DNA from 4 places in the Paenibacillus sp. ALE2 genome. Region 2 is predicted to be linked to each of the others. Evidence: riboswitches for the same ligand, from Rfam matches in the RefSeq annotation. Region 2 holds a riboswitch; each other region holds the start of a gene.
The links. A riboswitch is a leader RNA that binds a small molecule or an ion and turns the genes downstream of it on or off. The one in region 2 is predicted to bind thiamine pyrophosphate.
Positions count from the first base shown of each region.

Region 1: linked by a shared signal. The riboswitch ahead of thiC (phosphomethylpyrimidine synthase ThiC) and the one ahead of ACXHJ1_RS04490 (ABC transporter substrate-binding protein) in region 2 are both predicted to bind thiamine pyrophosphate.
Region 3: linked by a shared signal. The riboswitch ahead of tenA (thiaminase II) and the one ahead of ACXHJ1_RS04490 (ABC transporter substrate-binding protein) in region 2 are both predicted to bind thiamine pyrophosphate.
Region 4: linked by a shared signal. The riboswitch ahead of ACXHJ1_RS18575 (thiamine phosphate synthase) and the one ahead of ACXHJ1_RS04490 (ABC transporter substrate-binding protein) in region 2 are both predicted to bind thiamine pyrophosphate.

Region 1 covers NZ_CM134213.1:706,233-709,412, forward strand. The annotation lists gene thiC (phosphomethylpyrimidine synthase ThiC) at 1-1,662, opposite strand, end outside; TPP riboswitch at 1,849-1,960, opposite strand; gene ACXHJ1_RS02850 (IclR family transcriptional regulator) at 2,078-2,821, opposite strand; gene ACXHJ1_RS02855 (alpha/beta hydrolase) at 3,099-3,180, shown strand, end outside.
Region 2 covers NZ_CM134213.1:1,062,737-1,065,916, forward strand. The annotation lists gene ACXHJ1_RS04480 (bifunctional 2',3'-cyclic-nucleotide 2'-phosphodiesterase/3'-nucleotidase) at 1-803, opposite strand, end outside; gene ACXHJ1_RS04485 (pyridoxamine 5'-phosphate oxidase family protein) at 1,022-1,456, opposite strand; TPP riboswitch at 1,725-1,834, shown strand; gene ACXHJ1_RS04490 (ABC transporter substrate-binding protein) at 2,030-3,073, shown strand.
Region 3 covers NZ_CM134213.1:2,912,189-2,915,368, forward strand. The annotation lists gene thiD (bifunctional hydroxymethylpyrimidine kinase/phosphomethylpyrimidine kinase) at 1-320, opposite strand, end outside; gene thiM (hydroxyethylthiazole kinase) at 317-1,162, opposite strand; gene tenA (thiaminase II) at 1,188-1,877, opposite strand; TPP riboswitch at 2,010-2,112, opposite strand; gene ACXHJ1_RS12780 (NAD-dependent malic enzyme) at 2,182-3,180, opposite strand, start outside.
Region 4 covers NZ_CM134213.1:4,232,618-4,235,797, forward strand. The annotation lists gene ACXHJ1_RS18570 (ABC-F family ATP-binding cassette domain-containing protein) at 54-1,607, shown strand; TPP riboswitch at 1,693-1,801, shown strand; gene ACXHJ1_RS18575 (thiamine phosphate synthase) at 2,118-2,711, shown strand; gene thiO (glycine oxidase ThiO) at 2,769-3,180, shown strand, end outside.

The sequences.
Region 1 (3,180 bases), 360 kb from region 2:
TTCATCATGGTAGGACAATGCCCGCTCAGGGTCAAGCGAGAGATTGAACTGATCGCGCCAGCGGAATTCAAAACGCGCCTTGGACAAAGCATCATCCCGCTGCTGTGCCCGCGGATGACCCTTCGCCAGATCAGCAACATGCGCGGCAATTTTGTAGGTAATAACTCCTTCGCGGACATCATCTTTGTTCGGCAGACCCAAGTGCTCCTTCGGCGTAACGTAGCACAACATGGACGTCCCGAACCAACCGATCATCGCCGCCCCGATAGCTGAGGTAATATGATCATATCCTGGTGCGATATCCGTCGTCAGCGGCCCTAAAGTATAAAAGGGGGCTTCCTTACAAATCTCCATTTGTAAATCCACATTCTCCTTGATTTTGTGCATAGGGACATGTCCTGGCCCTTCAATCATGACCTGGACATCATGCTTCCATGCAATTTGCGTGAGCTCGCCCAACGTCTCCAGCTCTGCAAATTGTGCTTCATCATTCGCATCATAGATACTCCCTGGACGCAGACCATCCCCGAGAGAAAAGGCCACATCGTAGGCTTTCATAATTTCACAGATTTCTTCAAAATGCGTATACAAAAAATTCTCCTGATGGTGTGCAAGGCACCAGGCTGCCATGATCGACCCGCCCCGGGATACAATTCCCGTCATTCTATTCGCCGTCATCGGTATATATCGCAGCAATACACCCGCATGGATCGTAAAATAGTCCACTCCCTGCTCCGCCTGCTCAATCAGCGTGTCTCGATACAGCTCCCACGTCAGCTTCTCAGCTTCGCCGTTCACCTTTTCCAGTGCCTGATATAGCGGCACCGTTCCAATCGGTACGGGAGAATTCCTGATGATCCATTCGCGCGTTGTATGAATATTCCGGCCTGTAGACAGGTCCATGACGGTGTCTGAGCCCCAGCGTACAGCCCAGGCCATCTTCTCCACTTCCTCCTCGATGGAGGACGTAACCGCGGAATTTCCAATGTTTGCATTGATCTTTACGTGAAATTGGCGCCCAATGACCATGGGTTCGCTTTCCGGGTGATTGATATTTGAAGGTAAAATAGCTCGTCCAGCCGCCAGCTCCTGTCGTACAAACTCGGGCTCTACGCCTTCGCGGATCGCCGCGAATTCCATTTCAGGCGTAATGATCCCTTGCCGCGCATAGTGCATTTGCGTCACGGTGCGTCCTTGCGAGGCCCGTAGCGGACGGTTGGTCACGCCGGGAAATTCCACTGTCTCCCGTTTGGAACCAGGCTTCATCCCGTTATCCTCCGGCTTGACGGCGCGGCCCTCATAAGCCTCCACATCTCCCCGTTCCAGTGCCCAAGCTCGCCGTAATGGTGGCAATCCCTGACGGATGTCGACCTGGTAGGCTTCGTCCGTCATCGGACCGCTGGTATCGTATACACGCAGTGGCTCATGATACTCGGTTCCCTGCGGCGTATGTGTGGGTTTTAGCGCGATTTCACGCTCAGGCACAGCAATATCCGGCCGAGAACCTTGAATATACACCTTACGGCTCCCCGGAAAGGGCTTTAGCCCACTGGCTTGCTCCGCTTTGGCCTTCTCTCCCTCTACTTCTATTATTCCTGCCAATCCTGCATCTGCTGATTTCACTCCTGTTTCTTTTGTTCCTTTTGTTTCTGTCGGTTTCATGGTCCATTCCTCCCGTTTCGTTGAAATGACACACCGATCCGAACCATTCCCAGGGTGGCGCTGATCTATGCAAAAAAGCCGGTTCCCTAGGGAACCGGCTAATCAAACGAAACAGCTATCCAAACCGATCGCACGTGGAATAATCATATTCCAATGCGCGGTCGTAGACAGCAGCTGCGTATACATTTCAATGGCCGATTACTTCCCTACGCTGGTATGATCCAGATCAGGTGCAAAGGGTCCGGAATCTTGCCTGATTCCATCTCAGCCCGCATTACAGGCTCCCCCAGTAACTGTGATACTTTCTATTCACATGAATTGGTGGCTATAACAGACATACCGCCATCTCTATCAGACTACTTTAAATTTATAGCTTTGGCAACCCTTGTATGATTTCCTTTTGTATTGATTACTGTCACGGAAGCATAAGCCCCATTTCCTTGGCTGCTTCGATCAAAATCGGTGCAAACTCATGCAGCGTCTCGGGCGCAAGTCGACTGACCGGGCCGGATACAGATAAAGCCGCCGTGACCTGTCCCTTTCGGTTCACAATAGGCGCGGCCACAGCCGCAGCTCCTGGCTCACGTTCTTCATAGCTGGTCGCATAGCCCTTCTCACGAATGTCCTGCAGCTGGGCTTTATAAACCTCCGGGTCTACCGAAGGTGGCCATTCTTCACTGCTTAGCAACACCTCCAGCTCCTGTGGTGGCATAAAGGCCGCCAGCACCTTGCTGGAGGCTCCCACAGCCAGCGGCATACACGCACCCACAGGCGCAACCCTGCGGATCGCCTGATTGCTCTGCACGGCTTGTATGCGAATACGCATGCTTCCATCCCGCAGGTACAAGCTGACCGTTTCCCCTAAGCGATCACGCAGTCCTTCCATTGCAGGCTGTAACAACACCGCCGGCTCATCGCTTTGGGACAGATGCGTGGACAGCTCCCATATGCGAAAACCAAGCCTATATTTTTCCGTTTCGGCATTCCGAACGACAAATCCCCGATCCTCCAGCGTAGTCAAAAGACGATGAACAGTGCTTTTATGTAGACCAATTTGGGAGGCAATCTCCGTTAGACCAAGATCAGATTCTGCGGTAAAACACAGCAGTATATCAAGTGCACGCTCTACAGCGCGGACGGTTAATTTACGGTCTTCCATCGTGAACCGCTCCTCTTGTATCCATATTCGTTTCACACTATGAAACATGGTTACATAAATTATATAGAATAGTCGCGGCTACTGTAAACCGATGTTTTTGTGACAACCATATTACAGAACAAGAACAAACATCGACAATTCTTTGCATCATTTTTACTTTTCCGGTTCAGGCGTTGACTTTGGATAATAGCCATCATACGATAATAGGTATCTATACGGACATACCCTACTATTTTCAAGTGGAATTATACCTAATTTTATATAAGGAGGCTCTTACATGATTTCGACATCCCAGCGCAACGCTCAGCTACAGACCGCTGTTCAGGAGCCGTCCACCCCACTCTTTAATCCCCGTATGC
Region 2 (3,180 bases):
CTCAAATACTTAACGGCATTCTCCATCATTGGTGTTTGCGGCACATCCTCATAGCCTGTATGTGCAAGCACAACAATAATGTCAGCACCTTCTGTTTTCATTTGTGGAATAAACTTTTTGGCTGTTTCCACGATATCCTTTGTAACGACCTTATCCTTCAAATTAGCTTCATCCCACTGCATAATTTGAGGTGTTACTAGACCGATAACACCCACTCTGAGTGTATGCTCTTCGCCTTTCTCATCTGTTACTGTTTTATCAAGAATCTGATAAGGGGTAAAATAATTTTTAGTAGCTTGCCCCCCTTTATCAACATAAACGTTCGCATTTACGTAAGGAAAATCAGCACCCTTGAGCGATTTGTCCAGAAAATCGAGACCGTAGTTAAATTCGTGGTTGCCGACAGTAGCCGCATCATAGTCCATCAAGTTCATCATCTTATAGACCGGATGAACACCGCCTTCTTTCTCAAAGGTTTTGTTGCGGGCCATATAATCGTCTAATGGATTGCCCTGCAGCAAATCACCGTTATCGAACAGCATGCTGTTTCTTGTTTCACTACGCGCTTGTTGGATCAAGCTTGCTGTCCTAATCAAGCCATATTCGTTGGTTTCTTTGTCCGAATAATAATCATAATTCATGAGCGCTCCATGAATATCCGTTGTCTCCATGATCCGCAAATTCACCGTAGCGCTATCGCGAGAATTGCTAGCTGCCCAGGATGGAGCGGCTGAAAACACCAGTAGGCTACAAGCTACAACTGCTGCTGTAAACCCTCTAAACCAATTTTTACGAAATAACAAAATATACCCCTCCTCATTAAGGTGTATGCCTCATATACATACTTTTGCACATATATGTAAGCTTTGAACCCACCATTCCTATTTTAATCCAACGCCAGACAAAAGAGTAGTCATTTGCTTAAAATATTTATGAAAAAATAATTATTTTGCTTATAAAAAAAGCCAGTAAATCTCCTAAAAAAATTGGAAATTTACTGGCTTGTCCGTTTATATTGTTTCTATTTCGTCCACACCTGGCGCTCCGTTTGTTGACCCACGTACTCAATACGAGTTGGATTGACGTCTAAAATGACATAATCGGGATCATCTGGTCCGGAAAACCATTTTTTCAGAGAATCATTCCACACTTGTTTGCGTAACCCCTCATCAGCTGTAATCTGGACGGTAGCCTCCACTTCCAAGACTTCCTTCGTGCCACCCACTTCATAGCCCAGCAGCAAATAAGCATTCGGATTGTCCTTTAGCTCATCCACTTTATGTGTTTTGCGATCCGTCGCCAGATGAATGTTCATTCCATCGTTAAAAAGGGCCATATAGCGTACTTTCGGCTTTCCGCCCTCTACCGTACCTAACGAGCAAAATTTGTTGTTATCCAAAGCCTTCACAATGGCTTGTTCCAGCTGACTGCGATCCAGTGTCTCCGTTTTACCCACAGTACAACAACTCCTTTTTACGAATTAGAATTCTATAGGGCTATGCCACTTGGCACCAGCTCTCCTAAACATACAGTGTAGCTGTTCTAAAAATAACATGACCAAACAGATCTGAATGATTCATGTTCATTTTCAGATCAAAGCTCACAGTAAAAGTGTACCCTGTCGTTCGGCAAATGAACCGTGAGCGCTTCCTCAAAGCTGGACAGACCCGCTTTCAAGGCATATAATCGTCGTAGTAAACCCGAATAAACGAACCCATTAAACCATACAATGCCAGGGGTGCTGGAATCGGCCGGCTGAGAGTGTGTCCCAAGACACTGACCCTTACAACCTGATCTGGGTAATGCCAGCGTAGGAATGCTTAAGCAAGATGTGCCTTTTATTAAAACAGGACATCCCTTACTTTGGTATATACAAGCGCAAGCGTCCCGGAATCTCGGGACGCTTTTTTTGTTGAAGATAAAGTTGTTGGAAAGATTGCTTCCGGCAGATGTGATTTTTGTGAAAATGGGGAATATAAACTGTCTGATTGGACGGATAACGGGTAATTAAAAAGGAGAGAACACAACGATGAAGCGCATGAAAATGTTAAGCCTGGGTCTGATCAGTCTGTGGCTCATGGCTATGACTCTGACCGCTTGCGGCGGCAATCCCCCTACATCTCAAAAGGAGGTTCCTGCTGCCGACACTTCAACGTCTACCTCGGCAAAGGGGCTCAAAGATGTTAAAGTCGTGCTCGACTGGACACCCAATACGAATCACACGGGACTCTATGTCGCCAAGGACAAAGGATTTTACGAAAAAGCAGGCTTAAATGTCCAAATCGTTCAACCAGGTTCAGGAGGAGCCGACCAAATGGTTGCTTCGAATGCTGCACCTTTTGGTATCAGCTATCAAGAAGGCGTCACTCAGGCTCGCATCCAAGGCGTACCGCTCGTATCCATCGCTGCGGTGATTCAGCATAACACCTCTGGCTTCGCAGCTCCGGTAGACCGCGGAATTAAAAGCCCGAAAGATTTCGAGGGTAAAAGCTACGGCGGCTGGGGTTCTCCTGTAGAAGAAGCGGTCATGAAATCCATCATGGATTCAGACCAAGGTGATGTGAGCAAAGTGAAAATCGTCAATATGGGCAATGCAGACTATTTTACAGCCGTGAAGCGGGATATTGACTTTGCCTGGATTTTCTACGCATGGACCGGGATTGAGGCCGAGCTTCGAGGCGAGCCCTTGGATATGCTGTATGTAAAAGATTATTCCAAAAGTCTCGATTACTATACACCTGTAATTGTGAGCAATGAACAGACGATAAAAAATGATCCTGACCTAGTCAAAGCGTTCATGGATGCTACCGCACAAGGCTATGAATACACTATCGCCCATCCAGAAGAAGCGGCGAATATCTTAACTAAAGCTGTGCCAGAGCTGGACAAAAAACTGGTACTTGCTAGCCAAAAATGGCTAAGCCCGCGTTATCAGGACGATGCCACGCAATGGGGCTTACAAAAAGCAGAGGTATGGCAAAACTACTCGGACTGGATGTATGAACGCAAGCTGCTCAGCAAACCTTTGGAAGTCGATAAGGCCTTCACAAACGACTTCTTGCCCAAGCGTTGATCATTTTGTTAAAACGCTAAATAAGACTTGACTAGAGAAGTGAACGAAGCGCCACTACGCGCTTTGTGTGTAAAAATGCCACACAACCTATCAAAAAACTAAAGTGC
Region 3 (3,180 bases), 1.8 Mb from region 2:
ACGACAACCTTTTCCCAGCCGAACTTTCGGATCTGCTCGGCCACAAGACGGATGATGCCTGCATCAAATAGCATGCCAGTCTTTAGGGCGTCGACTCCAAGATCTGATCCTACAGCTTCGATCTGTTGCGCTGTTGCTTCCTGTGGCAGCGGATATACACCGTGAACTCCCAAAGTATTTTGTACCGTTATGGCCGTAATAGCTGACATACCGTATACGCCAAGCTCCTGAAAGGTTTTGAGATCGGCTTGAATTCCAGCCCCGCCGCCACTGTCTGAACCGGCAATCGTCAGCGCTCTCGGTACATGCACGTTTCTCATCGCGCACCACCTGTTGTAGTTGTTCCAGCTTCACGGATCGTGACATGCCCCTCTAGCGAACCAGTATGTAGTTTGGCAAGCTCGTCGAGAAAGGCAATCTGGAAGCTGCCTGGCCCCAGCTTTGCGGTATGCGCTGCGGCTCGAGAAGCTGCTGCACCGTAAAATGCCAAACCTGCTGTGCCTGCGAGCAGCAGGTTGGGTTCAACTGCTGCAAAGGCGCCCAACACAGAGGTCAGCAGGCAGCCTGTTCCGGTTACCTTCGTAAGCAGCGCGTCTCCGCCACTAATCAATCGTACTTCAACCCCATCGGTGATGACGTCCTCTTTTCCAGTGATGACAACCATGGTATGGAGCGTTTGCGCAGCCCGAACTGCCAGATCGACATTACTGCTGTCAGCACTGTCGCCTGCATCTACCCCTTTAATTTCTCGGGCTTCTCCGATCAGATGAGCGACTTCGGCTGCATTGCCTCGTACTAGTGAGATGTTAACCTCGTTTAGAATTCGTAGTGCTGACTCGGTTCTAAAGCTAGTCGCTCCTGCACCGACCGGATCTAACAGAACTGGAACACCGTGAGCATTCGCCGATTGTCCAGCAAGGATCATGGCATCCACCAGCTCACGGTTTAGCGTACCGATATTTAACACGACGGCGCCCGCTATTTTGGCCATATCTGCTACTTCCTCGGGTGCATAAGCCATCACCGGGGAGGCCCCTAGTGCATATAGGCCGTTGGCTGTAAAGTTGGTGACCACCACATTGGTTATATTATGAACGAGGGGGTTGCTGTTTTGTACCTTTGTCAGGAGCGCCGAATAACTTTGTTCCCATATATTCATCATGTTTATCCTCTCTCATCTATACTGATTATTCCAAGACCGTAGCGCGCATCTGGACGGGCCATTGTTCCTGCTTATAAGCCATATCCCAGAACATATATTCCAGCTGGCAGCTTAGCATAAAATGCTCAATCATCCGCTCTCGCTCGGCAGCCGTGGCGACTTTCGCCCAAGCATCCACACGCTCTCGATATTTGAAGGTTACATCTTCAATTTGGTTGCCATAGAAGCAAATCCACTCATAGAACGGATGAGACTCGTCTGGTCTTACCTCATCCATTAGCCTGCGTCCAATTTCAAGATATGTCCATGGACATGGTAGCAGCACGGCCATGATTTCCCCAAGACTACCCTCATGTGCGACGGTCAGCATATGGCGGATATAATGATGAGCGGACGGAGCGAGTGGATATCCCTGCATCTCTTCATAGGTGACACCTGCGATAGCACAAAAATTTTGATGCGGATGAACCTCGCTGTTGAGAATAAAAGAGATCTGTTCGTTAAATACAGCCATATCCTCCCGGCTCGTGCTTTTGGAGATTGCGATGCCGTAAATCCGCATGTAGGCGTTCAAATATTCAAAGTCTTGTTTTACATAGTGAATCAGCTGTTCCCTTGTTAAATTTCCTTCAGCAATACCTCTCACAAAGGGATGCTCATAAATGGCTTGAAAAATGCCATCCGCCTGCTGACGGAGCTCTTGCGAAAAACTCATTTCCCCACCTCCAACAAAAATGGAGAATAAGAAGTCCCGTAAGATACAATTCTCGGAACAATGCCAAAAAGCCGCCCCGAAAACTGGAGCGGCTTCAACATAGGTTCAATGCGCAAAAACGCCTGAAACCCTATATAGAAGGCTCCACTTTCCTACGCTAGTACGAACTAGATCAGGTTCAAAGGGTCCAAGATTCATTCTTGTCTCAGCCATAATGGCTCCCCTAGTGGACTTTCCTATTCTTTTGACTAATACTGTACATTCGTTCCTATGTTATGTCAAATTGCTTATGCCTAGTGAAGGATTAGTGAGGGTGATGGATTACACTTTCCACGGCTTTGACCCTCACATATTCCGGTTTCCACATTGCATCCCGAATGGCTTGCTCAATATCTGGAAGGTGTGCCTGAGCTACCTGATCCTGAATTGCGGCCTTCGCTACCGCAACCGCAACCGCAAACGAAACATCACGTAATTTTCGAATATGGGGCAGCAGTGCGCCGCCAAGTTCATTCGAATCTACGGCGTTGGCAACGGCATCAGCTGCTGCGGTAAACATGGAAGGAGTGATTCGTTTGGCCTTGACCACAATTGCGCCTAGACCCAGTCCCGGGAAAACAAAGGCATTGTTCGCCTGACCAATTTCAAATTTCGTACCGTTATAGGTGACGGGCTCAAAGGGACTTCCCGTAGCAATCAATGCTTTGCCATCAGTCCATCGTATCAAATCCTCGGGTACCGCTTCAGCCAGATTGGTAGGATTGGACATGGGCATAATGATCGGGCGTTCCACATGCTTTGCCATTTCCTTGATAATCTCTTCAGAAAAGGCACCCGCTACACCGGAAGTCCCAATTAAGATTGTAGGTTTTACCTGACGGATGACCTCCAACAACGGTATTTTGCCGTCTTCCGATCGGGCCCATGAGCTGATTTCTTCCTTTTTACGCACATATGGTTTCTGATAATCGAGTACATCTTCCATATCGTCCGTTAATAGCCCACGATAATCAAAGGCCCAAAACGACCTGAAAGAATCTTCTGCAGGAAGCCCGTCCTCGATCATAGCGCTCCGTATTTGGTCGGCGTTACCGATTCCTGCTGCCCCTGGACCAAAGACAAGTATTTTTTGTTCACGTAGCGGAATTTTGGTGACACCTACCGCCGAAACAATCGCAGCTAATGTGACTGCTCCTGTGCCCTGGATGTCATCATTGAAGGTGAGAATGTTTTGACCGTATTTCCCTATTATGTGGCGTGCGTTCACGCTCCCCACATCCTCCCAATGCAAAAGCGCCTTCGG
Region 4 (3,180 bases), 2.6 Mb from region 2:
TGAAATAAGAACACTCGGCAGTGCCGATGACAATAAGGAGCCAAAAACAGCTTATGAGTTTATTGACTGTAGAAAATGTATCCCACAACTTTGGGGACCGTACATTATTTAAAAATGTTTCCTTTCGATTACTTGCGGGGGAACGTGTAGGATTGGTAGGAGCTAATGGTGTTGGTAAATCGACACTCATGAACATTCTGACTGGAAAGTTGCTTAAAGATGAAGGCAAAGTGGAATGGACTCCACGTGTACGTTATGGCTATCTGGATCAGCACACCAAGCTGACGCCGGGCAAAACAGTACGTGATGTATTAAAAGACGCTTTTCTTCCTTTGTTGGAACTAGAAAAGGAAATGATGCAAATTACAGACAAAATGGGAGAGGCTTCTCCCGAAGAGTTGGAAGTCTTGCTGGAACAGATGGGAGAAATTCAAGAGCAATTGGATATGGGGGATTTTTACCTCATTGATGTGAAGGTTGAAGAAATGGCGAATGGATTAGGTCTCTCTGCCATCGGACTGGATCGGGATGTAGCAGCACTTAGTGGTGGGCAACGGACAAAGGTGCTTCTTGCTAAGTTGCTGTTGGAAAAGCCAAATGTATTGCTGCTGGATGAGCCTACCAACTATTTGGATGTGGAGCATATTGAATGGCTTACGCGATATTTGAAGGATTATCCCTATGCTTTTATCCTCATCTCACATGATACTGAATTTATGAACCAAGTTGTTAATGTAATCTACCATCTTGAATTTGCTAAGATGACCCGCTATTCAGCTAACTATGAAAAGTTTCTTGAAATGGCGGATCTGAACAAAGCACAGCATATTGATGCATATGAGAAGCAGCAGGAGTATATTAAGAAACAGGAAGATTTTATTCAGCGCAATAAAGCGCGCGCATCTACATCAGGCCGTGCAAAAAGCCGTGAAAAGCAGCTTGATCGGATCGAACGTATTGATAAGCCTGAAGAAGCTGCAAAGCCAACCTTTCAGTTCAAAGAAGCCCGTGCGAGCGGGAAAACGGTTTTTGAGGGTATTGATTTTGAAATTGGCTACACTCATGCCCTTTTGCCTAAAATGTCCATGACGATCGAACGTGGCGAAAAGATCGCAATTGTTGGCTGCAATGGTGTTGGTAAGTCTACGTTGCTCAAAACCATTCTTGGGAAAATACCTCCAATCAGCGGAAAAACCTATCAAGGGGATTTCTTGCAGCCTGCTTATTTTGAACAGGAAGTAAAGGCGGAGAAAATTACACCGATTGACGATGTATGGAATGAATTTCCGCATTTGAATCAGCATGAAGTACGAGCGCATTTGGCGCGCTGTGGTTTGAAGAATGAGCATATCACCCGGCCTTTGTCTGCGCTTAGTGGTGGAGAACAGGCTAAAGTCCGCCTTTGTAAACTGTTAATGCGTGAGAGCAACTGGGTACTGTTTGATGAGCCTACCAACCACTTGGATGTCAAAGCAAAGGATGAACTCAAACGTGCTTTGAAGGAATACAAAGGGACCGTATTGCTTGTATCCCACGAACCGGACTTTTACGAGGATTGGGTAACCAAAACGTGGAATGTAGAAGAGTGGTCTAGTAAAGTTAACTAAAATCCAGTTCTGACAGATTTCACACAAGGTGGGGTTTGCAGAATTAGGAAAATATGCTAAGCTATCTTTAGCTGATACAATAAAATAGCCACACTAGGGGAGCCGCCCATGCGGCTGAGACGAAATAAATGGATTTCGGACTCTTTGTACCTGATCTGGGTTATGCCAGCGTAGGGAAGTGAGTACTGTACAAACAAGGTAGTAGATCTTTACTTTTGTTTGTGCAGGGAACGATATACGTTTACGGATATAATAGTCCGTTCGATTTTGAACGTTTGTCAAGCCACTTCCTTTGGGAAGTGGCTTTTTGCGTTTCGTTCATCCTCATTTGTTCGAGCTTCCGTAGACGGATTTACATATGATCTCCTTTCATTATTGCTGGTACATGTGGCTGGCTCCGTATGATATTACCCAATAGGGAGCTGCAACAATATAGTTCAGCTTATACGATTATTTTATATTTTTTAGTCCAAGTGAGGTGAAAATGAGATCGAATTACACGTAATTACGATGGAAAGTGTCTCCTGTGTGGATGTACCCAAAGTGGCTGCCGCTATTTGTCCTTATATTCATTATGTACACGCACGTTCGAAACAGAAGGGTGCCTCTGCTTTGCTTTCTTTGACTCGTAGCATGATCGAGCAGGAAGTTCCTTTGCAGCAAATTGTAGTAAATGACCGTATGGACGTAGCTTTACTTACCTTGGCAAGAGCTGTCCAGCTACCTGCTAATGGGTTATCTGTGATGGATGCGAAAAGTCTGCTTCCAGTGGATACACGCTGTGGAGTGTCTGTACATTCCTTGGAGGAGGTGCAGACCGCTGAGCAGGGGGGAGCAGACTATGTACTATTTGGTCATGTATATGAGACCTATTGTAAGGCCGGTCTTGTACCGCGGGGTGTAGCACAGCTTGAACGCATTTGCAGATTGTCGGCCATTCCGGTGATAGCGTTGGGAGGCATACAACCTCATCATGTTCCAGAGCTCTATCATGCCGGAGCAAGCGGAATTGCGGTGATGTCTGGTATATGGGAAGCAGAGTCACCCGTTGCAGCAGCGATGGAATATAGGCGAATGGTAGATCTTGTAGTTCACGACCTGTAGCAAGAAAACGAGACGAAGGGAAAGCAGAATGCTCACCGGAGAGGAGACACGGAACATATGTCAAAGACACATACAGAGAAAAAAGCAATAGGACACGCAGAATGCTTGGTCATAGGCGGGGGTGTGATCGGCAGTGCCATTGCTTATCATGTGGCTAAGGAGGGACGAAGTACAATTATGCTGGAACGATGTATCCCCGGTGAGGGAGCATCAGGAGCAGCGGCGGGAATGCTGGCAGCGGAAAGTGAAGAGTTCTCAGACCTTGAGCTGGCACGATTTGCTCGCGCAAGTCGAGATGCATTCCCTGACCTTGTCTGTGATTTGGAGCGTTTATCGGGTATTTCAGTTGATTTTCGTACAGAAGGTTTTGTGACCCCTTTTCGTTCAGAAGCAGAGGGCCAAAGACGCTGGAATGCTGCGAATATCCGAGAGGATGATAGCCCTATTTGGTGGGATGCCAGGGAATTGG